3 regions of the Pseudomonas sp. GW823-FHT04A03 genome follow, and region 1 is predicted to be linked to each of the others. Evidence: predicted binding sites of a transcription regulator. Region 1 holds the regulator's gene; each other region holds the start of a gene.
The links. The regulator sigma-54, encoded in region 1, starts transcription at its own class of promoters, with help from an activator protein. The targets are predictions, from matches to a motif close to ANTGGCATNNANNTTGCTNT.
Positions count from the first base shown of each region.

Region 2: AC1Q9F_RS22735 (CmpA/NrtA family ABC transporter substrate-binding protein) is a predicted target of sigma-54. The motif match lies at 3,009-3,028, and genes of this name have one in related genera.
Region 3: AC1Q9F_RS23115 (flagellar basal body rod protein FlgF) is a predicted target of sigma-54. The motif match lies at 3,231-3,250, and genes of this name have one in related genera.

Region 1 is NZ_JBXAIV010000002.1:633,697-640,629, forward strand. It holds gene lptC (LPS export ABC transporter periplasmic protein LptC) at 1-538, shown strand, start outside; gene lptA (lipopolysaccharide transport periplasmic protein LptA) at 525-1,070, shown strand; gene lptB (LPS export ABC transporter ATP-binding protein) at 1,070-1,795, shown strand; gene AC1Q9F_RS08880 (RNA polymerase factor sigma-54) at 1,982-3,475, shown strand; gene hpf (ribosome hibernation-promoting factor, HPF/YfiA family) at 3,549-3,857, shown strand; gene ptsN (PTS IIA-like nitrogen regulatory protein PtsN) at 3,869-4,333, shown strand; gene rapZ (RNase adapter RapZ) at 4,336-5,193, shown strand; gene AC1Q9F_RS08900 (HPr family phosphocarrier protein) at 5,209-5,484, shown strand; gene AC1Q9F_RS08905 (ZIP family metal transporter) at 5,524-6,417, opposite strand; gene AC1Q9F_RS08910 (superoxide dismutase) at 6,448-6,933, opposite strand, start outside.
Region 2 is NZ_JBXAIV010000010.1:171,825-178,757, reverse strand. It holds gene AC1Q9F_RS22745 (nitrate/nitrite transporter) at 1-870, opposite strand, end outside; gene AC1Q9F_RS22740 (ANTAR domain-containing response regulator) at 1,092-1,667, opposite strand; gene AC1Q9F_RS22735 (CmpA/NrtA family ABC transporter substrate-binding protein) at 1,683-2,894, opposite strand; gene AC1Q9F_RS22730 (quinone-dependent dihydroorotate dehydrogenase) at 3,117-4,136, shown strand; gene rmf (ribosome modulation factor) at 4,275-4,490, opposite strand; gene rlmKL (bifunctional 23S rRNA (guanine(2069)-N(7))-methyltransferase RlmK/23S rRNA (guanine(2445)-N(2))-methyltransferase RlmL) at 5,021-6,933, shown strand, end outside.
Region 3 is NZ_JBXAIV010000011.1:40,910-47,842, reverse strand. It holds gene AC1Q9F_RS23130 (flagellar basal body P-ring protein FlgI) at 1-828, opposite strand, end outside; gene flgH (flagellar basal body L-ring protein FlgH) at 856-1,551, opposite strand; gene flgG (flagellar basal-body rod protein FlgG) at 1,605-2,390, opposite strand; gene AC1Q9F_RS23115 (flagellar basal body rod protein FlgF) at 2,436-3,176, opposite strand; gene AC1Q9F_RS23110 (sigma-54-dependent transcriptional regulator) at 3,488-5,047, opposite strand; gene phhA (phenylalanine 4-monooxygenase) at 5,328-6,119, shown strand; gene AC1Q9F_RS23100 (4a-hydroxytetrahydrobiopterin dehydratase) at 6,230-6,586, shown strand; gene AC1Q9F_RS23095 (amino acid aminotransferase) at 6,586-6,933, shown strand, end outside.

The DNA.
Region 1 (6,933 bases):
CGGTTGCATCGCAGCGATATTCGGTGCGGTGGGCTACTGGAATATCAGCCCGGAACGCTTCCTCGACAAACCGCCGGTCTCGGCAGAAGAAAGCCCGATCGACTGGTATGCGACCAATACACACACGATCCAGTACCTCGAAGACGGCAAAGTGCAGTACGAAATGACGTCCGAGAAGGCCGAGCACGTCAAGGTGACCGACATTACACTGGTCACCAAGCCTGATCTGAACATGTTCCGTGGCACCGATTTCCCGTGGCACGTGACCAGTGAGCGGGGCGAAGTGAATTCCGGTGGCACCGAGGTCGAGCTGATCGACTCGGTACGCGTCAAGCGCACCGACGAAAAGAACCGCGACACCCTGATCACCTCCACTCGCATGACGGTGTTTCCGCAGCAGCAATATGCGCAGACCCAGCAACCCGTTAGAATCGACGGCGCTGGCGGTGTATCGACTGGCGTAGGAATGAAAGCGTATTTGAAGGAAAGCAGGATACACCTGCTATCGAACGTAAGAGGACAGTATGAGGCTCGTTAAAACCCTCCCTATTTTGCTCAGTCTGGGCGCAGCACTGGGAAGCGTGAGCGCCTGGGCTCTGCCGAACGATCAAGAGCAGCCAATCCGCATTCAGGCCGACGATGCCCAGCTGGACGACAAGAATGGCGTTGCCACCTATAAAGGTGACGTGATCATCACCCAAGGTTCGATGATCGTCAAAGGCAACACCGTGACCATGACCCGTGCGCCGAACGGCGACATCGACGTCGTGACGTCGGTGGGCAACCTCGCTTATTTCGAACAGTTGCAGACTGCCGGCGACGCCAAACCTGTCCAGGGCTACGGCGTGACCATTCAGTACCACGCGCAGCAGAACCGCGTTGTGCTGATCGACAAGGCCAAGGTCATCGACAAGGACAACAACGTCACTCAAGGCGAAAAAATCGTCTATGACACGGTGAAGAAACTGGCCAGCGCCGGTCGAGCCACTGGCAGCAAGGTTACCGAAGCGCGTCCGCGTATCGACATGGTGATCCAGCCGAAGAAGAAAACCGACGAGAAAACCCAGTAATGGCAACTCTGAAAGCTCAGCACCTGGCCAAGGCCTATAAAAGCCGCCAGGTCGTGCGCGACGTCAGCCTGTCGATCGACAGCGGTCAGATCGTCGGCCTGCTCGGCCCCAACGGCGCCGGCAAGACCACCTGCTTCTACATGATCGTCGGCCTGGTCCAGGCCGATCAGGGTCGCGTACTGATCGACGATCTGGACGTCAGCCACCAGCCGATGCATGGTCGCGCCAAGGCCGGTATCGGCTATCTGCCGCAAGAAGCGTCGATCTTCCGCAAACTGTCGGTGGCCGACAACATCATGGCCATCCTCGAAACCCGTCAGGAACTCGACAAGGCCGGTCGTCGCAAGGAGCTGGAGAGCCTGCTGCAGGAATTCCACATCAGCCATATCCGCGACAACCTCGGCATGAGCCTGTCCGGTGGTGAGCGCCGCCGCGTGGAGATCGCCCGCGCACTGGCCACGGCACCGAAGTTCATCCTGCTCGACGAACCGTTCGCCGGTGTCGACCCGATCTCGGTCGGCGACATCAAACAGATCATCCATCACCTCAAGGCCAAGGGCATTGGTGTACTGATCACCGACCACAACGTCCGTGAGACGCTGGATATCTGCGAAACCGCTTACATCGTCAACGACGGCCAGTTGATCGCCGAAGGCGACTCCGCGACCATCCTCGCCAACGATCTGGTGAAGGAAGTCTATCTGGGTCACGAGTTCCGCCTGTAAGCGCGACAGCATTCGACCAGCCGTCCGGGTGCTGTAACGTTGAAGCGCCTTTTTATACGCTTTTATTGTTACAGCGCTCTAGGCAAACACGACAGTTTCAGGCATATAATTTGCTTAAGTTTGGCGCTCCGGCGCCCTGTAGTGGATGGCGCATAGCGCCGGCGAATAAGGTGTTAAGCCCCTGCCATGAAACCATCGCTAGTCTTGAGAATGGGCCAGCAGCTGACGATGACACCGCAGCTGCAACAGGCCATCCGCCTGCTCCAATTGTCGACCCTGGATCTGCAACAGGAAATCCAGGAGGCTCTGGAATCCAATCCGATGCTCGAACGCCAGGAAGACGGCGACGACTTCGACAACTCCGATCCCATGGCCGACAACGCCGAACAGAAGCCCAACACCGAGATCCAGGAACCCTCCTATCAGGAGACCGCGCCGACAGTCGACAACCTCGAAGACGGCGAATGGAACGAGCGAATCCCCAACGAACTGCCCGTCGACACCGCCTGGGAAGACGTCTACCAGACCAGCGCCAGCAGCCTGCCGAGCAGCGACGATGACGAGTGGGACTTCACCACCCGCACCTCCGCCGGCGAGAGCCTGCAAAGCCACCTGCTGTGGCAGTTGAACCTGGCACCGATGTCCGACACCGATCGCCTGATCGCCGTTACCCTGATCGATTGCATCAACAATCAGGGTTACCTCGACGAAACCCTCGAAGAAATCCTCGACGCCTTCGATCCGGAACTCGACATCGAGCTGGACGAGATCGAAGCCGTCCTGCACCGCATCCAGCAATTCGAACCGGCCGGCATCGGCGCACGCAATCTGGGCGAATGCCTGCTGCTGCAATTGCGCCAGCTGTCGGCCAAGACCCCTTGGCTGGCCGAGGCCAAGCGTCTGGTCACCGATTACATCGATTTGCTCGGCAGCCGCGACTACAGCCAGCTGATGCGGCGCATGAAACTCAAGGAAGACGAGCTGCGCCAGGTCATCGAACTGGTGCAGAGCCTCAACCCGCGCCCGGGCTCGCAGATCGAATCCACCGAAGCCGAGTACGTGGTGCCTGACGTCATCGTGCGCAAGGACAACGAACGCTGGCTGGTCGAGCTGAACCAGGAGTCGGTGCCGCGCCTGCGGGTCAACGCCCAGTACGCAGGCTTCGTGCGCCGCGCCGACACCAGCGCCGACAACACCTTCATGCGCAATCAGTTGCAGGAAGCCCGCTGGTTCATCAAGAGCCTGCAGAGCCGCAACGAAACCCTGATGAAAGTGGCCACCCAGATCGTCGAGCACCAGCGCGGCTTTCTGGAATACGGCGACGAAGCCATGAAGCCGCTGGTGCTGCATGACATCGCTGAAGCAGTAGGCATGCACGAGTCGACGATTTCCCGGGTGACCACGCAGAAATTCATGCATACCCCACGGGGCATATATGAACTGAAATACTTTTTCTCCAGCCATGTGAGCACCTCCGAAGGCGGTGAATGCTCGTCCACGGCGATCCGCGCGATCATCAAGAAACTGGTTGCCGCGGAAAATCAGAAAAAGCCGTTGAGTGACAGCAAGATCGCTGGTTTACTGGAGGCACAAGGCATTCAGGTGGCTCGCCGCACCGTCGCCAAGTACCGCGAATCCCTCGGGATCGCGCCTTCGAGCGAACGCAAGCGGTTGATGTAAGCCACGTTACAGCGTTCCAGTGGCAGGCTCTTCGGCCTGCCGCTTTATGCACTGGCAACGAAGGAGAAGCTGTATGCAAGTCAACATCAGTGGACACCAACTGGAAGTTACCCAACCTCTCCGTGAATACGTTGAGCAAAAGCTCAAGAGGCTTGAGGGACATTTCGACAAGATCACCAACGTGCAAGTCACGATGTGCGTCGAAAAGCTGAAGCAGAAAATCGAAGCCACGCTGCATATTCCCGGCAACGAGGTCGTCGCAAACGCGGAACATACCGATATGTACGCTGCGATCGACGCGCTGACCGACAAGCTTGATAAACAACTCAAAAAGCATAAGGAAAAGACCCAGAGCCTGCTCCAGGGCGCTACCGGTCGATAACCCCCACCCCCATGATCCGACTTGAAAGTATCCTGACCCCCGGCCGTTCCCTGGTGAACGTGCCGGGCGGCAGTAAAAAGAAAGCCCTCGAACAAATTGCCAACCTGATCGCCCGGGAAGTCCCGGATCTGGAGATGCAAGATGTCTTCGAGGCATTGATTGCTCGTGAAAAACTGGGTTCCACCGGTTTTGGCAACGGCATCGCCATTCCTCACTGCCGCCTCAAGGGTTGCGAAGCGCCAATCAGTGCGCTGATGCACCTTGACGCTCCTATCGATTTCGACGCTATCGACGGCGCGCCTGTGGACCTGCTGTTCGTCCTTCTGGTGCCGGAAGCCGCCACCGACGCGCACCTGGAACTGTTACGCCAGATCGCCAGCATGCTCGACCGCAAAGACGTGCGCGACAGACTGCGCAGCGCGCCAAGCAACGAAGCGTTGTACCAGGTTGTACTGGAAGAACAGAACAGGCCGTAACCATGCGCTTGATCATTGTCAGTGGCCGTTCCGGCTCGGGTAAAAGTACCGCCCTGGATGTCCTTGAGGACAACGGCTACTACTGCATTGACAACCTGCCGGCCGGTTTGCTGCCAGATCTCGCCGAGCGCGCGCTGGTCCACACCGAAATGCTCCAGCCGCTGGTTGCCGTCTCGATCGATGCGCGCAACCTGCCGAGCCACCTGTCGCGGTTTCCCGAGCTGCTTGAGGAAGTCCGCAGCCGGCATATCCAGTGCGATGTCCTGTACCTGGACGCCGATGACGAAACGTTGCTCAAACGTTTTTCGGAAACCCGTCGTCGTCACCCGCTCAGCAATGCCAACCGCTCGCTGGCCGAAGCCATCAACGACGAAACCGCCCTGCTGGGCCCGATCGCCGACCTGGCCGACCTGAAGGTCAACACCACCAATCTGAACCTCTACCAACTGCGCGATACCATCAAGCTGCGACTGCTGAACCAGCCGGAGCCGGGCACCGCGTTTCTGGTGGAGTCGTTCGGTTTCAAACGCGGCATGCCGGTGGATGCGGATCTGGTGTTCGATGTACGCTGCCTGCCCAATCCGTACTGGAAACCGGAGTTACGTGCGCAATCCGGGCTCGATGAGCCTGTGGCCGAATACCTGGCAGCGCAGCCGGAAGTCGAAGAGATGTTCCAGGACATCTATGCCTATCTGTTCAAATGGCTGCCGCGCTTTGCTGCCAGCAATCGTGCCTACGTGACCATTGCCATTGGCTGTACCGGCGGACATCACCGTTCTGTCTACCTGACCGAACGCCTGGGTCAGGCCTTGCAAAAAACCCTGAAAAACGTCCAGGTCCGCCACCGCGACCTCAGCTAAAGGATTCACACCGCGATGCCTGCTCGTGAAATCGAAATCATCAACAAGCTGGGCCTGCACGCCCGCGCATCGGCAAAGTTCGTCGGAGTGGCGGGCCAGTTTCCCGATTGCACGATCAGAGTGGGCCGCACCCCGGAAACCACGGTTGACGGTAAAAGCATCATGGCAATGATGATGCTCGCTGCGGGCAAGGGCACCAAAATCCACCTGAGTACCGATGGCCACCAGGAACAGGAAGCCATGGACGCGCTGGTGACACTGATCAACAACTACTTCGACGAAGGTGGTTGAAAACGTTTGAGGCGAGGGAGTCAGCTCCCTCCTCCCGGTTCATCCCAACGCAGTATCCATCACCATCATCAGACAGAAGCCGATCAACAACCCCAGGCTTGCCAGCTTCTCGTGACCATTGCGTCGCGATTCCGGGATGACCTCATGAGTCACCACCAGCAACATGGCACCCGCCGCCAACGCCAATCCCAAAGGCAGCAACAACTCGGCAAGACTGACCAGCCACGCGCAGAGCAGCGCGAACACCGGTTCGACCAGACCTGACGCTGCACCAATCAAAAACGCCTTGACCCGCGACATCCCGGCACCGGCCAGTACCAGTGCAATCACCAGCCCTTCCGGCACATCCTGCAAGGCAATGCCCATTGCCAGGCTGTCTGCGTCCGGCATACCACCGCCGGCCGATACTCCGACCGCCATGCCTTCCGGGATGTTATGGGCAATGATGGCGAACACGAACAACCAGATCCGCGGCGGAATGACCGGATGCTTGACGGTACCGATGAGCATTTCCGGCGAAGCGCCCGACACCCGGCGATCAACCAGATACAGGCCGAAAGCTCCGAGCATGATGCCGAAGCAGATCAGGCCGCTGGCGCCCCATGGGCTCAGGCCCAGACTTTCGGCGGCGGCAATTCCCGGCACGATCAGCGAAAACGCAGTTGCTGCCAGCATCACACCGGCGCCAAAACCCAGCAGCGTATCGCCCAACGCCTGGGGCATATTGCGAATCACCAGCACCGGAACGGCTCCCAGTGCGGTGCCGAGGGCGCAGATCGCGCCGCCCTGCAATGCCCGGGACAATCTCGGCTCCAGATTCAGCCATTCCAGTCCGTGGGCAACCAGCAAGGTCATGCCCGCCAACAGCAATAGCGATCCAATTGCGTAACGAAACATACGCCCACTTCCGATCGCCAGTGTTTCAGTGCCCATAGTCAGCCTTGGATTGTTTTTATAGGAGACTTAAACCAGTGCGGCCTGATAGCGCGCAGCGACTTCCGGCCAGTTGATCACGTTGTAGAACGCGCTGATGTATTCCGGCCGACGGTTCTGATAACGCAGATAGTAGGCGTGCTCCCACACGTCGAGGCCGAGAATCGGCGTATTGCCGTTCATCAGCGGGCTGTCCTGGTTACCGCTGCTTTCCACCACCAGCTTCTTGTCCGGCGTCACGCTGAGCCACGCCCAACCACTGCCGAAGCGGGTCAGCGCGGCTTTGGTGAAGGCTTCCTTGAAGCTGTCGAGGCCACCCAGTTGCTCATCGATCGCCTTGGCCAGCGCGCCGTCCGGCTTGCCGCCACCGCCGGGCACCATCACTTCCCAGAACAACGAATGGTTGGCGTGACCGCCGCCCTGGTTGATCACCGCCGCGCGGAGCTTTTCCGGCAACTGCTGGACGCTGGCGACCAGTTTCTCCACCGGCCACTCCGCGAACTCGGTGCCCTCGAC
Region 2 (6,933 bases), on a different contig from region 1:
TGCAATACAAACCGCTGCCACCGTATACATCGCCAACAGCGTGCGAATGCCGCCGAAACGATCAGCCAGCGCGCCGCCCAAAGGACGCATCAGGCTGCCGCCGAACACGCAGGCCGCGGTGTAGTAACCGGCGGTCACCGGACTCAGGCCGTATTGATCGTTGAAGTAGCCGGGCAGGGCGCTGGCCAGACCGATGAAGCCGCCGAAGGTGACGCTGTAGAAAAACATGAACCACCAGCTGTCACGGTCGCCAAGGGCCTTGAAGTAGTCGGCCATGGATTTGGCTTTTGGCCGCTCCGGCGCGTTTTTCGCCAGCCAGGCAAACAGCACCAGGGTCAGGATCAGCGGAATCAGGGCGAAACCGAACACATTGCTCCAGCCGAACGACGCGGCCAGTACCGGGGCGATCAACGCAGCGAACACGGTCCCGGAATTGCCGGCCCCAGCGATTCCCATTGCCTTGCCCTGATGCTCCGGTGGATACCATTGCGAAGCCAGAGGCAGGGCTACCGCGAACGAAGCGCCGGCCATGCCGAGGAACAGACCGAGCAGCAGGGCCTGTTCGTAGCTGTGGATGCCGAGTTTCCAGGCACCGAACAGTGCGCAGATCACGATTACCTGGCCAATCAGCCCGGCGGTTTTCGGCGACAGGCGATCGGCGAGCATACCCATCGCAAAGCGCAATACCGCGCCGGCCAGAATCGGCGTGGCGACCACAAGGCCGCGCTGTTGAGTGGTCAGGTGCAGGTCGGCGGCAATCTGCACCGCCAGCGGGCCGAGCAGGTACCAGACCATGAAGCTCAGGTCGAAATACAGGAAGGCCGCGAACAGGGTCGGGGTGTGGCCGGATTTCCAGAAGCTTTTATTCATCGCGCACCTCAGCTGTAGAGAATCTCGAGAAGGAGTCAGAACCAGCACAGTGGGGCGCCGCCACGGCCGCACCACCGGCCCCGGGCTGTGGGGCCAAAACGCAAAAACGCCGCTACCCCGGATCGCCGAAAGGGGCGAAGAAGGTGAGCGACGTCTTTGTCGTAGGTGGGGCAACCGCCGTTGGTTACCTGTAGGGATTGCTTAGCGAGATTTGTGCCAGCTCAGCCAAGCAACTCGCTCATGGCAATGATCTGCTCCGCCACCTGAATCAGTTTCTGCTGGCGGCTCATGGCCTGGCGGCGCATCAGGGTGTAGGCCTCTTCTTCGTTGCAATCCTTCATTTTCATCAACAGCCCTTTGGCCAGCTCGATGCGCTTGCGCTCGGCCAGTTGCTGGTCGCGGGCCTGAAGCTGGGCGCGCAAGGCCTGGTCGCTTTCGAAGCGGGCCATGGCCACGTCGAGAATCGGCTGCAGGCGTTGTGCGTGAATGCCTTCGACGATGTAGGCACTGACCCCGGACTTGATCGCCTGACGCATCACGCCGGGATCATGCTCGTCGGTGAACATCACGATCGGCCGGGGCTGGTCGCGGCTGACCAGCACCACTTGTTCCATCACATCGCGACTCGGTGACTCGGTATCGATCAGGATCACGTCCGGACGCACCGTTTCGACGCGCGCCGGCAGGTCGATGGTCAGGCCCGACTCGTCGATCACCTCGAAACCGGCCTCGGTCAGCGCGGCTTTCAGGCGTCCGACTTTTTTCGCGGTGTCGTTGATCAGCAGAATGCGCAGCATGTTCGCGGTCTCCTGTCAGCGCTGGGCAAGAAGGGGGGCGCTGTCGCTCAGCGCGTGGAGCTTGAAGCTCCGGGCGTAGGCGGCCGGGTCGTTGCCGTCCCAGATTTTGCCGTCGATCAACTGGCTGCTGCGCATGTCCTTGCCCCAGGCCGCGACGCCCACAGCAGTCGCCGCGTCGCGATAGATCTCCAGTTGTTGTACCTGACGGGCGACGGCGAGGTAGTCCGGGTCATCACGCAGCAAACCCCAACGGCGAAACTGGGTCATGAACCACATGCCGTCCGACAGGTACGGCAGGTTCACCGCGCCATCGCCGTGAAAGCGCAAGGCGTGCGGGTCCTGCCAGCGATTGCCGAGGCCATCGTCGTAGTCGCCGAGAAAGCGTGGTTCGATGCAGGAGACCGGGGCGTCGAGGTATTCCGGGGCGCTCAGCAACTGCGCGGTGCTGCGGCGGTTTTCCGGGCTTTCTTCGATGAAACGGCTGGCTTCGAGGATCGCCATCACCAGCGCGCGGGCGGTGTTGGGGTATTGCTCGACGAAGGCGCGGGTGCAGCCGAGGACTTTTTCCGGGTGATCGGGCCAGATGGTCTGGCTGGTCGCCAGCGTGAAACCGAGATCCTGCTGCACGGCGCTGGCCGCCCACGGTTCGCCGACGCAGAGGCCATCGATGCGTCCGGCCTGCAAGTGCGCGACCATTTGCGGCGGCGGCACCACCACGCTGTCGACATCCTGCAACGGATGGATGCCCTGGCTCGCCAGCCAGTAATACAGCCACATGGCATGGGTACCGGTGGGGAAGGTCTGGGCGAAAGTGAGTTTTGCGCGGGTTTGGTGCACGTGATGGTGCAGCGCTTCAGGACCGGTCACGCCCAGGCCCTGCAAACCGTGGGACAGGTTGAGGCTCTGGCCGTTCTGGTTCAGGCCCATCAGCACCGCCATGTCGGTCGGCGCGACACCGCCGATGCCCAAGTGCACCGCGTAGATCAGGCCGTAAAGGCTGTGGGCGGCATCCAGCTCGCCGCTGACCAGGTTGTCCCGCAGGTTGGCCCAGGAACTCTGGCGCTTGAGGTTCAGGGTCAGCCCGTAAGGCTGGGCAAAGCCTTGAGTGGCGGCGACCACCAGCGAGGCGCAGTCGCTCAGGGCCATGAAGCCCAGGTTGATCGCGCTTTTTTCCGGAGCATCGCTGCCGTTGACCCAGGCCAGCGGCCCGGCGGAGGTTTGAGTCATGAAAGCCACCCTCAAAAAAAACGTCGTCCCGGGCTTTGCCCGCGCAAAACCGAGAGACGACGCCATTGTCCTTGCCTGCACGCCACCATTGGCCTGCGGGCTGATACCGAGGAAGGTGCAAGGCATATGCCATGCGCACGGATTTACCCGTGCGCCTCGCGCGGCGGGGCGATGCCCGGCTATAATCGCCGCCTCTTTTCGCCGCCCGAGTCATAGCCGCCCATGTACACCCTGGCCCGTCAGCTGTTGTTCAAACTTTCCCCGGAAACCTCCCACGATCTGTCGCTGGATCTGATCGGCGCGGGCGGGCGTTTGGGCCTCAACGGCTTGCTGTGCAAGGCCCCGGCGTCGCTGCCGGTGACTGTCATGGGCCTGGAGTTCCCGAACCCTGTGGGTCTGGCGGCCGGTCTGGACAAGAACGGCGCGGCCATCGACGGCTTCGCGCAGCTGGGTTTCGGTTTTGTCGAAATCGGCACCGTGACCCCGCGTCCGCAGCCGGGCAACCCGAAACCACGGATTTTCCGCCTGCCGGAAGCCGAGGCGATCATCAACCGCATGGGTTTCAACAACCTCGGCGTGGATAACCTGCTGGCGCGGGTGGCGGCGGCCAAATACAAGGGCGTGCTGGGGATCAACATCGGCAAGAACTTCGATACCCCGGTCGAACGCGCAGTGGATGACTACCTGATCTGCCTGGACAAGGTCTACGCCCACGCCAGTTACGTCACGGTCAACGTCAGCTCGCCGAACACCCCGGGCCTGCGCAGCCTGCAATTCGGTGATTCGCTCAAGCAATTGCTGGCGGATCTGGCCACACGTCGCGCCGAACTGGCCCTGCGTCATGGCAAACATGTACCGCTGGCGATCAAGATCGCGCCGGACATGACCGACGAAGAAACCGCGCAAGTCGCCCAGGCACTGATCGAAACCGGGATGGACGCGGTGATCGCCACCAACACCACCCTCAGCCGCGTGGGTGTCGAAGGCATGGAACACGGTGACGAGGCGGGCGGTCTGTCCGGCGCGCCGGTTCGCGAGAAGAGCACCCACACGGTGAAAGTGCTGGCGTCCGAGCTGGGCGGCAAACTGCCGATCATCGCAGCGGGCGGCATCACCGAAGGCAAGCATGCGGCCGAGAAGATCGCTGCCGGCGCGAGCCTGGTGCAGATCTACTCCGGCTTCATCTATAAGGGCCCGGCGCTGATTCGCGAGTCCGTGGACGCGATCGCCGCCAAGCGCTGATCGGCGGATATAAAAGGCAGGCATAAAAAAGGGCTCCTCGAAGGAGCCCCTGGGCCGTAGCCCGCCGTCCGGGAAGGACGTGCATGGTGATCAGGGTGTTGCGAAATCAGATTGTCGTGTCGGAATAAGTGCCCTGTGTCAGCCGACGGCGTGAAGTTCGTTGAGTCTGTGGATTCCCGCAGTGCCGGTCATACCGTCCCAGTTGTCGCCGCGTCCTTCTCGCCAGCCATTGATCCAGGCTTGACGTACCGACGGTAGAGTAAATGGGCAAAGCTCACGGGATTTGCCACCAACGCCATATTGATATCCGCGCAAAAATGCTCTTTCCAACGGATCACGCTTAAGTCTTCTCATAGGGTGTTTCCCTCACTTGTTGACTGTTTTTGTCGCGTCGACCTCAATTGAGGTCTGGCAGAAAAACTCTGCCGTTGGCGGCTCGCTGCCGGCGTGGCGAGCCAAGGTGTTGACGCCGTTGCGACGTCAACCTGTGTCCAGTTCTAACCAATGAGTCACATCGATGGAATGACCGTTTTGTCATAAGGACGTAACGAAAAAGATGCTATGGCCATAAGTAACCGCGTATTTATCCAGTGTCTATTGGCCAAACCCCGGTATGATCGGCCCCGCGCTGGATGATGAGGTTAATCCTTTAGTGAGAATGACCCACGTTTACGCTGGGGTACTATTCGACGAAGGGTTGCTTTGAGTCATTTTGTTGCTTCAACTTTTTTATCTGTCCCGGCATCTAAGCTCTTTTAACCCGAGCAGCGGGGATGGAACGGCACACCTTCGTGCCACGCGGGCGCTCTTGTAGAAAAGCGCCTGATTGAAAACCGGATCGGCAATGCGTTGCCGGTTCATTAGCCAAAGGCTCTGGAAAAACCATGTCCGACCGTTTCGAACTCTTCCTCACTTGCCCCAAAGGCCTTGAAGGCCTGCTCATCGAGGAAGCCGTCGGGCTTGGCCTTGAAGAGGCCCGCGAACACACCTCCGCCGTGCGTGGCATGGCGACCATGGAAACCGCTTATCGCCTGTGCCTCTGGTCGCGTCTGGCCAACCGGGTGCTGCTGGTGCTCAAGCGTTTCCCGATGAAAAACGCCGAAGACCTGTACCACGGCGTACTCGACGTCGACTGGCAGGATCACATGCTGGCCGACGGCACACTGGCCGTGGAATTCAGCGGTCATGGCTCGGGCATCGACAACACTCACTTTGGCGCCCTGAAGGTCAAGGACGCCATCGTCGACAAACTGCGCACCCCGCAGGGCGACCGCCCAAGCATCGACAAGCTCAACCCGGACCTGCGCATTCACCTGCGTCTGGATCGCGGCGAAGCGATTCTGTCCCTCGACCTTTCCGGCCACAGCCTGCACCAGCGCGGCTACCGCTTGCAGCAGGGCGCTGCGCCGCTGAAGGAAAACCTGGCGGCCGCGATCCTGATCCGTTCCGGCTGGCCGCGCATTGCCGCCGAAGGTGGCGCGCTGGCTGACCCGATGTGCGGTGTCGGCACGTTCCTGGTCGAAGCCGGCATGATCGCCGCCGATATGGCGCCAAACCTGCGTCGTGAGCAGTGGGGCTTCACCGCCTGGCTCGGTCACGTACCGGCGCTGTGGAAAAAACTGCATGAAGAAGCGGTCGAGCGTGCTGCTGCCGGTCTGGCCAAGCCGCCGCTGTGGATTCGTGGTTATGAAGCCGACCCACGGCTGATCCAGCCAGGCCGCAACAACGTCGAACGCGCCGGCCTGAGCGAGTGGATCAAGATCTATCAGGGCGAAGTGGCGACCTTCGAGCCGCGTCCGGACCAGAACCAGAAAGGCCTGGTCATCTGCAACCCGCCGTACGGCGAGCGTCTGGGTGATGAAGCCAGCCTGTTGTACCTCTACCAGAACCTCGGCGAGCGTCTGCGTCAGGCCTGCCTGAACTGGGAAGCGGCGGTGTTCACCGGCGCGCCGGACCTGGGCAAGCGCATGGGCATCCGCAGCCACAAGCAGTATTCGTTCTGGAACGGCGCGCTGCCGTGCAAGCTGTTGTTGATCAAAGTCCTGCCGGATCAGTTCGTCACCGGCGAGCGTCGTACTCCGGAGCAACGTCAGGCCGAGCGTGAGCAAGCTGCTTACGACCAGACGCCGGACGAGCCGCAAGAGCGCAAGTACAACAAGAACGGCAACCCGATCAAACCGACGCCGGCCCCGGCGCCAGTGATCGAGCAGCCGCGCCTGAGCGAAGGCGGGCAGATGTTTGCCAACCGCCTGCAGAAGAACCTCAAGGCGATGGGCAAGTGGGTCAAGCGCGAAGGCATCGACTGCTACCGCGTCTACGATGCGGACATGCCGGAATACGCCATGGCCATCGACCTGTACCACGACTGGGTGCACGTTCAGGAATACGCCGCGCCGAAGTCGATCGACCCGGAAAAGGCCTCGATTCGTATGTTCGACGCGCTGGCGGCCATCCCGCAGGCGCTGAACATCGACAAGAGCCGCGTGGTGGTCAAGCGCCGCGAGCGTCAGAGCGGCACCAAGCAGTACGAGCGTCAGGCGGCTCAGGGCAAGTTCAATGAAGTGACCGAGGGCGGCGTGAAGTTGCTGGTCAACCTCACCGATTACCTCGACACCGGGCTGTTCCTCGACCACCGGCCGATGCGCATGCGGATCCAGAAAGAGGCCGCCGGCAAGCGCTTCCTCAACCTGTTCTGCTACACCGCGACCGCCAGCGTGCACGCGGCCAAGGGCGGCGCGCGCAGCACCACCAGCGTCGACCTGTCGAAAACCTACCTCGACTGGGCGCGCCGCAACCT
Region 3 (6,933 bases), on a different contig from region 1:
GCCGTGAGTCACGGCGGCCGGCGACACCTTCACGTTCTGGCCGATGACGATGGTGCCGGTACGCGAGTTGATGATGACTTTCGCCACCGCCTGGCCCGGGTCGACTTCGAGGTTTTCCAGGATCGACAGGTAGTCGACACGCTGGCTCGGATCGAGCGGCGCGGTGACGCGGATCGAGCCGCCATCAATGGCCTGTGCCACGCCAGGGCCGAGCATGTCGTTGATCTTGTCGACGATGCGTTTGGCGGTGGTGAAGTCGGAACGGTTGAGGTTCAGCGTCAGGCTGTTGCCCTGGTTGAAACCGCTCGGCACCGAACGCTCGACCGACGCACCGCCAGGGATGCGACCGGCCGACGGAACGTTGACGGTGATCTTCGAACCGTCACGGCCTTCAGCGTCGAAACCGCCAACCACCAGGTTGCCCTGAGCAATGGCGTAGACGTTGCCGTCGATACCCTTGAGCGGGGTCAGCAACAGGGTGCCGCCGCGCAGGCTCTTGGAGTTACCGATGGACGAGACAGTGATGTCGACCTGCTGACCCGGTTTGGCGAACGCCGGCAGATCGGCACTCACCGATACCGCCGCAACGTTTTTCAGCTGCACGTTGCCCGATCCCGGCGGCACCTTGATGCCGAACTGCGAGAGCATGTTGTTGAAGGTCTGCAGGGTGAACGGGGTCTGCGTGGTCTGGTCGCCGGTGCCGTTAAGACCGACCACCAGGCCATAGCCGATCAACTGGTTGGAACGCACGCCGGAAATACTGGCGATGTCCTTCAACCGTTCGGCTTGTGCATTGAAGGCCGCCGACAGCAACAGCGCAGCCACCATAAAGCTTTTCAGATTCAACGTAGCCACCTAGAAAGGGAACAGCGGGCTGAGGAAGAAACGGTCGAACCAGCCTGGCTGACTCGCATCGGCGAACGAACCGGTGCCCGAATAGGTGATGCGTGCATCGGCAACCCGGGTCGAGGACACGGTGTTGTCGGTGGCGATGTCATCGGCCCGCACGAGACCGGCGATCCGCACCAACTCGTCGCCGGTGTTGAGGGTCATCCACTTCTCGCCACGCACGGCGATGATGCCGTTGGGCAGCACGTCGGCGACGGTCACGGTGATCGAGCCGGTCAGGGTGTTGCCCTGGGCCGCCTTGCTGTCACCCTTGGTCGCGCGGTCACCGCTGTAGCTGGCGCTCAGGCTCAGGTCGCCGTCACCGAACGGGCTGTTGGTGGTGGCGCTGCCGCCGAACAGCGACGTCAGACCGATGCCGGTCTTGCTGTTCTTGGCCACCTGCGAGTTGGCGTTCTTGCTGGCCTGAGTCTTCTCGTTCAGGGTGATGGTGATGATGTCACCGACCCGGAACGCCTTGCGGTCGCTGTACAGGTTCTGCTCGAAACCGGCCTGATAGATCGAGCCGTTGTTGGCGGCCGACGGCAACGGTGTGCGCGGCAACACCGGGGCGTAGTAAGGATCATTGGGCTTGGGCGTCGGAGCGACGCAGCCCGCGAGCGAGACGACCCCACTCAATGCCACTACAGATACAAAGCGCTTCATGACCCTTACCTCACGGTGTTGCAGGCGACCTCATGGCCGCCTCATAGACTTGATTACAGATTCTGCGTTACGAACGAGAGCATCTGGTCGGCGGTGGAGATCACCTTGGAGTTCATCTCGTACGCGCGCTGGGTGGTGATCATGTTGACCATCTCTTCCACGGTGCTGACGTTGGAGGTTTCCAGGGTGTTCTGCAGGGTGGTGCCGAAACCGTTCAGGCCCGGAGTACCGACTTGCGGTGCACCGGAAGCGGCGGTTTCCAGGAACAGGTTGTTGCCCACTGCTTGCAGACCGGCCGGGTTGATGAAGTCGGCGGTTTGCAGGTTGCCGATCACCTGAGCAGCCGGGTTACCCGGGACAGTGATCGACACAGTGCCGTCAGTACCGACAGTGAAGCTCTGGGCGTTGTTCGGAATGACGATGGCCGGCTCCAGGGCGAAACCGCTGGCGTTGACGATCTGGCCGTTGGAATCGAGGTGGAACGTACCGTCACGGGTGTAGGACGTGGTGCCGTCCGGCTGCAGGATCTGGAAGAAACCGCGACCGTCGATGGCCATGTCCAGTGGCTGCTCGGTGGCTTGCAGGCTGCCGGCGGTGAAGTTTTTCTGGGTGCCGACGATGCGCACACCGGTACCCAGTTGCAGACCCGACGGCAGTTCGCTGTCCTGGGTCGACTGGGCGCCTGGCTGACGCTTGATCTGGTACAGCAGGTCCTGGAACTCGGCGCGGTCACGTTTGAAACCCGTGGTCGACACGTTCGCCAGGTTGTTGGAAATGGTGGTCAGGTTGGTGTCCTGGGCGGACAGACCGGTTTTGGCAACCCATAGAGCCGGAAGCATTCGATTCTCCTCGTGCGCCTGTTTTACGGCGCGACGTTCTGATAATTAGCTGATCTGCAAGACCCGAGCCATGGCCTGGTCGTCGTCTTTGGCGGTGTTCATCATCTTGACGTGCAATTCGAATTGCTTGGCCAGGGCCAGCACCGACGTCATCTCTTCCACGGCATTGACGTTGCTCGACTCCAGGAAACCCGACACCAGTTTGACGTTGGCATCGGCCGGCGCAGGCTGGCCGTCCTTGGTGTAAATCGAACCGTCCAAGCCCTTGTTCATGTTCTTGATGTCCGGGTTGACCAGCTTGATCCGGTCGACTTCAGCCATGACGCGCGGGCCCTCGCCCATCGCACGGATACTGATGGTGCCGTCTTCACCGACTTCCACCTGCTGCTCCGGCGGCACGGCAATCGGCCCACCGTTGCCCATGACCGGCATGCCGTTGCCGGCACGCAATACGCCGAGGGCATCGATATTGAGGCTGCCGGTGCGCACGTAGCTTTCACCGCCATTAGGGTTCTGCACGGCGATCCAGCCGTTGCCGGACACGGCGACGTCGAGATCACGACCGGTCTGCACCAGCGAGCCCGGCGTGAAGTCGGTGGCGGGCCGTTCGCTCATGGCAAACGCACGCGCCGGAAAGCTGTCACCGAACACCGGCATCGAACGCGCCTGCTCCAGGTCGCGCTGAAAACCGTTGGTGGAGATGTTCGCCAGGTTGTTGGCATGAGCCTTTTGCGCCAGTGCGTTCTGGCTGGCGCCGGTCATTGCCACATAAAGGTACTTGTCCACACTCTTTCCTCTGCATGCCGGACGTTTGCCGCCCACCGCTGTACTGCTGAGCCATAAGCAATTTGCAGACCAACTTTTTTCTGGCGGCCGAAGGCCCGGTAAACAAAGGACTTGAGGGATTTTGCGAGGATGAGGGAAATGTATCGAAGTCGAAAAACCGGCGGTGTCATGCCGCTTGGCGGCAAACACCGACGCGGAGGTTGCCCGGACTACCGCTTTCGCGAGCAAGCTCGCTCCCACAAGAGATCGAATTTCAACTGTGGGAGCGAGCTTGCTCGCGATGAGGCCATCAGAAGCGATGTAATTACCGGTTAAGACTCACTCTTGCCGACTTCGTACTCACGCAGCTTGTTGGCAATCGTGGTGTGCGAAACCCCGAGCCGCCTGCCCAGTTGCCGGCTACTCGGATGCTCGGAATACAAGCGTTCCAGCACCGCCTTCTCGAAGCGCCCGACAATCTCGTCCAGCCCGCCTTCGAGGGAGAAATCGCCAAGCGGCTGACGCACGCCGTAATCCGGCAGGCGAATGTGCTCGGCCTTGACCGTGCCGCCGTCGCACAGCGAAACCGCCTGGAACAGCACGTTCTCGAGTTGCCGTACGTTGCCCGGCCAATGGTAGTGACTGAGCCGGTCCATCGCCGCCGGCGCCAGTTTCGGCAACGGGCAGCCGATCTGCCGGCTGGCCTGATCGAGGAAGTGCTCCACCAGCGGCGTCAAACCGTCGAGGCATTCGCGCAGTGGCGGGATGTGCAGCGACAGCACGTTCAAGCGGTGATACAGATCCTGGCGAAACTCGCCTCGTGCGCACAATTCCGACAGGTCGACCTGGGTTGCGCAGATCACCCGCACATCCAGGTAAACCTCTTCATCACTGCCCACCCGCCGGAAGCAACCGTCCTGCAGGAAACGCAGCAATTTCACCTGCAAGCGCGGGCTCATTTCGCCAACGCCATCGAGGAACAGAGTGCCGCCCGCCGTCAGTTCCAGCAGCCCGAGCTTGCCCTCGGCCCGTGCGCCTTCAAAGGCACCGGGGCCGTAGCCGAACAGTTCGGTCTCGGCCATCGACTCCGGCAGCCCCGCGCAGTTGAGCGCCATCAACGGCGACTGACCGCGTGGGCTCGCCAGGTGGCAGGCCCGCGCCAGCAATTCCTTGCCGGTGCCGGTTTCACCTTCAATCAACAACGGCGCATCCAGCGGAGCCATGCGCCGTGCTTCGCGCACCACCGCCGCCATTACTTTCGAGCTCTGGAAGATGCTGTCGAAGCCACGCAACTCTTGTTTGCGCACGTTATAGATGCGCTCGCCGACCCGGTCCGCCCGGTGCAATGTCAGCACGGCACCGGCCATGGCCTCGCTGTCGTCGTGTTCCGATTGCAGCGGCGCGATGTCGGCCAGAAAGATGTCGCCCTTGACCTTGACCCGCATGCCGTTGATTCGCGATTTGTTGGCGCGCACCAGTTCCGGCAAGTCGAAATCCTCGGCGTAACGCGACAACGGAATCCCCGGCACCTCGTCTACCCGCACCCCGAGCAACTGCGCCGCCGCACGGTTGGCCGCCACAATGGAACCGCCCATGTCGATCGACAGCACCGGGAACTCCAGCGCGCCGAGCAGCGCATTCAACTCCATGTGCCGCCGCTCGCTGGGCATCAGCCCTACTCGCTTGACGCCGAACACCCCGGCGATGGCCTCGAACTTGGGTCGCAGCGCCTGGAACTGAATGTTGATCAGGTTCGGGCAATGCAGGTAGATCGCGTTGCCATGCTCACCGCCCACCTCGCCACGGGCGACGTTGATCCCGTACTCCACCAGCAGATTGAGAATGTCGCGCAGGATGCCGATGCGGTTCTGGCAGTGGACTTTGATACGCATATAAAGGCCCGAAACAGGTGAAGAGGCGGTCTGACGCCGGAATTTTCTGCGCAGCGCGCAAGATAGTCGTCAAGATTATGTGACAGCCATCGGCCTTTTCAAACCCGACAGTCACCGCAAACACGACTTATCGCACGAAGCGTAACGAAAATTTTACGAATTAAAGAGACTTTTCCTACTTGAGCAGCCTTCAACCTGCTGCAACAACGAACGTTCCGGGGTATTTCTCAGTCCATCGCAGGACATAACAAGAACGAAATTCCCCTCGCAGGAGAGCAGTATGAAGCAGACGCAATACGTGGCCCGCGAGCCCGATGCGCAAGGTTTTATCGACTACCCCGCCGAAGAACACGCGGTGTGGAACACGCTGATCACCCGCCAGATGAAAGTGATCGAGGGTCGTGCGTGCCAGGAATACCTGGACGGTATCGAAAAACTCGGTCTGCCCCACGACCGCATTCCGCAACTGGGCGAGATCAACAAGGTGCTCGGCGAGACCACCGGTTGGCAGGTTGCCCGCGTTCCGGCGCTGATCCCCTTCCAGACCTTTTTCGAATTGCTCGCCAGCAAGCAGTTTCCGGTGGCCACGTTCATTCGCACCCGTGAAGAACTGGACTACCTGCAAGAGCCGGACATTTTCCACGAGATCTTTGGCCACTGCCCGTTGCTGACCAACCCGTGGTTCGCCGAATTCACCCACACCTACGGCAAACTCGGCCTGCAAGCGACCAAGGAAGAACGCGTTTATCTGGCGCGCCTGTACTGGATGACCATCGAGTTCGGCCTGGTCGACACCCCGCAAGGCAAACGCATCTACGGCGGCGGCATCCTGTCCTCGCCAAAAGAAACCGTTTATTCGCTGTCGGACGAGCCCGAGCATCAGGCCTTCGATCCGCTGGAAGCCATGCGCACGCCATACCGCATCGACATCCTGCAACCGCTGTATTTTGTCCTGCCGAACCTCAAGCGCCTGTTCGACCTCGCCCACGAAGACATCATGGCCATGGTCAAGCAAGGCATGCAGCTGGGTCTGCACGCACCGAAGTTTCCGCCAAAACCGAAAGCCGCGTGACCCGCGACTTTTGCTTACAAGTGAGTCTGTCCGTCGTCGCCACTTTGGTTTAGCGTGGCGACACTGACCGCCAATATAAAAAAACACCTTCAGATTTCAGGAAGTCCACCATGTCCACTTTGAACCAAGCCCATTGCGAAGCCTGCCGTGCCGATGCCCCACAAGTCAGCGATGAAGAACTGCCGATCCTGATCAAGCAGATCCCTGACTGGAACATCGAAGTACGCGACAGCATCATGCAGCTGGAAAAAGTCTTCCTGTTCAAGAACTTCAAGCACGCGCTGGCCTTCACCAACGCCGTCGGCGAGATCTCCGAGGCCGAAGGTCACCACCCGGGCCTGCTGACCGAGTGGGGCAAAGTCACCGTGACCTGGTGGAGCCACTCGATCAAGGGCCTGCACCGCAACGACTTCATCATGGCCGCGCGCACTGACGAAGTGGCCAAGACTGCAGAAGGACGCAAGTAATGCACTTCGACGCCATCGGCCGGGTGCCCGGCGACCCGATCCTCGGCCTGATGGAGGCCTACGCGCAGGACTCCAACCCGCGCAAGTTCGACCTCGGCGTGGGCGTCTACAAGGATGCCCAGGGCCTGACACCGATTCCCGAAGCGGTGAAAATCGCCGAGGCGCGACTGGTCGAGAGCCAGGACACCAAGACCTACATCGGTGGCCACGGCAATCCGCTGTTCGGCAAAGTCATCAATGAGCTGGTGCTCGGTGCCGATTCGGCACTGATCGCCGAGCAACGTGCCGGCGCCACACAGACCCCGGGCGGCACTGGCGCCCTGCGTCTGGCGGCGGATTTCATCGCG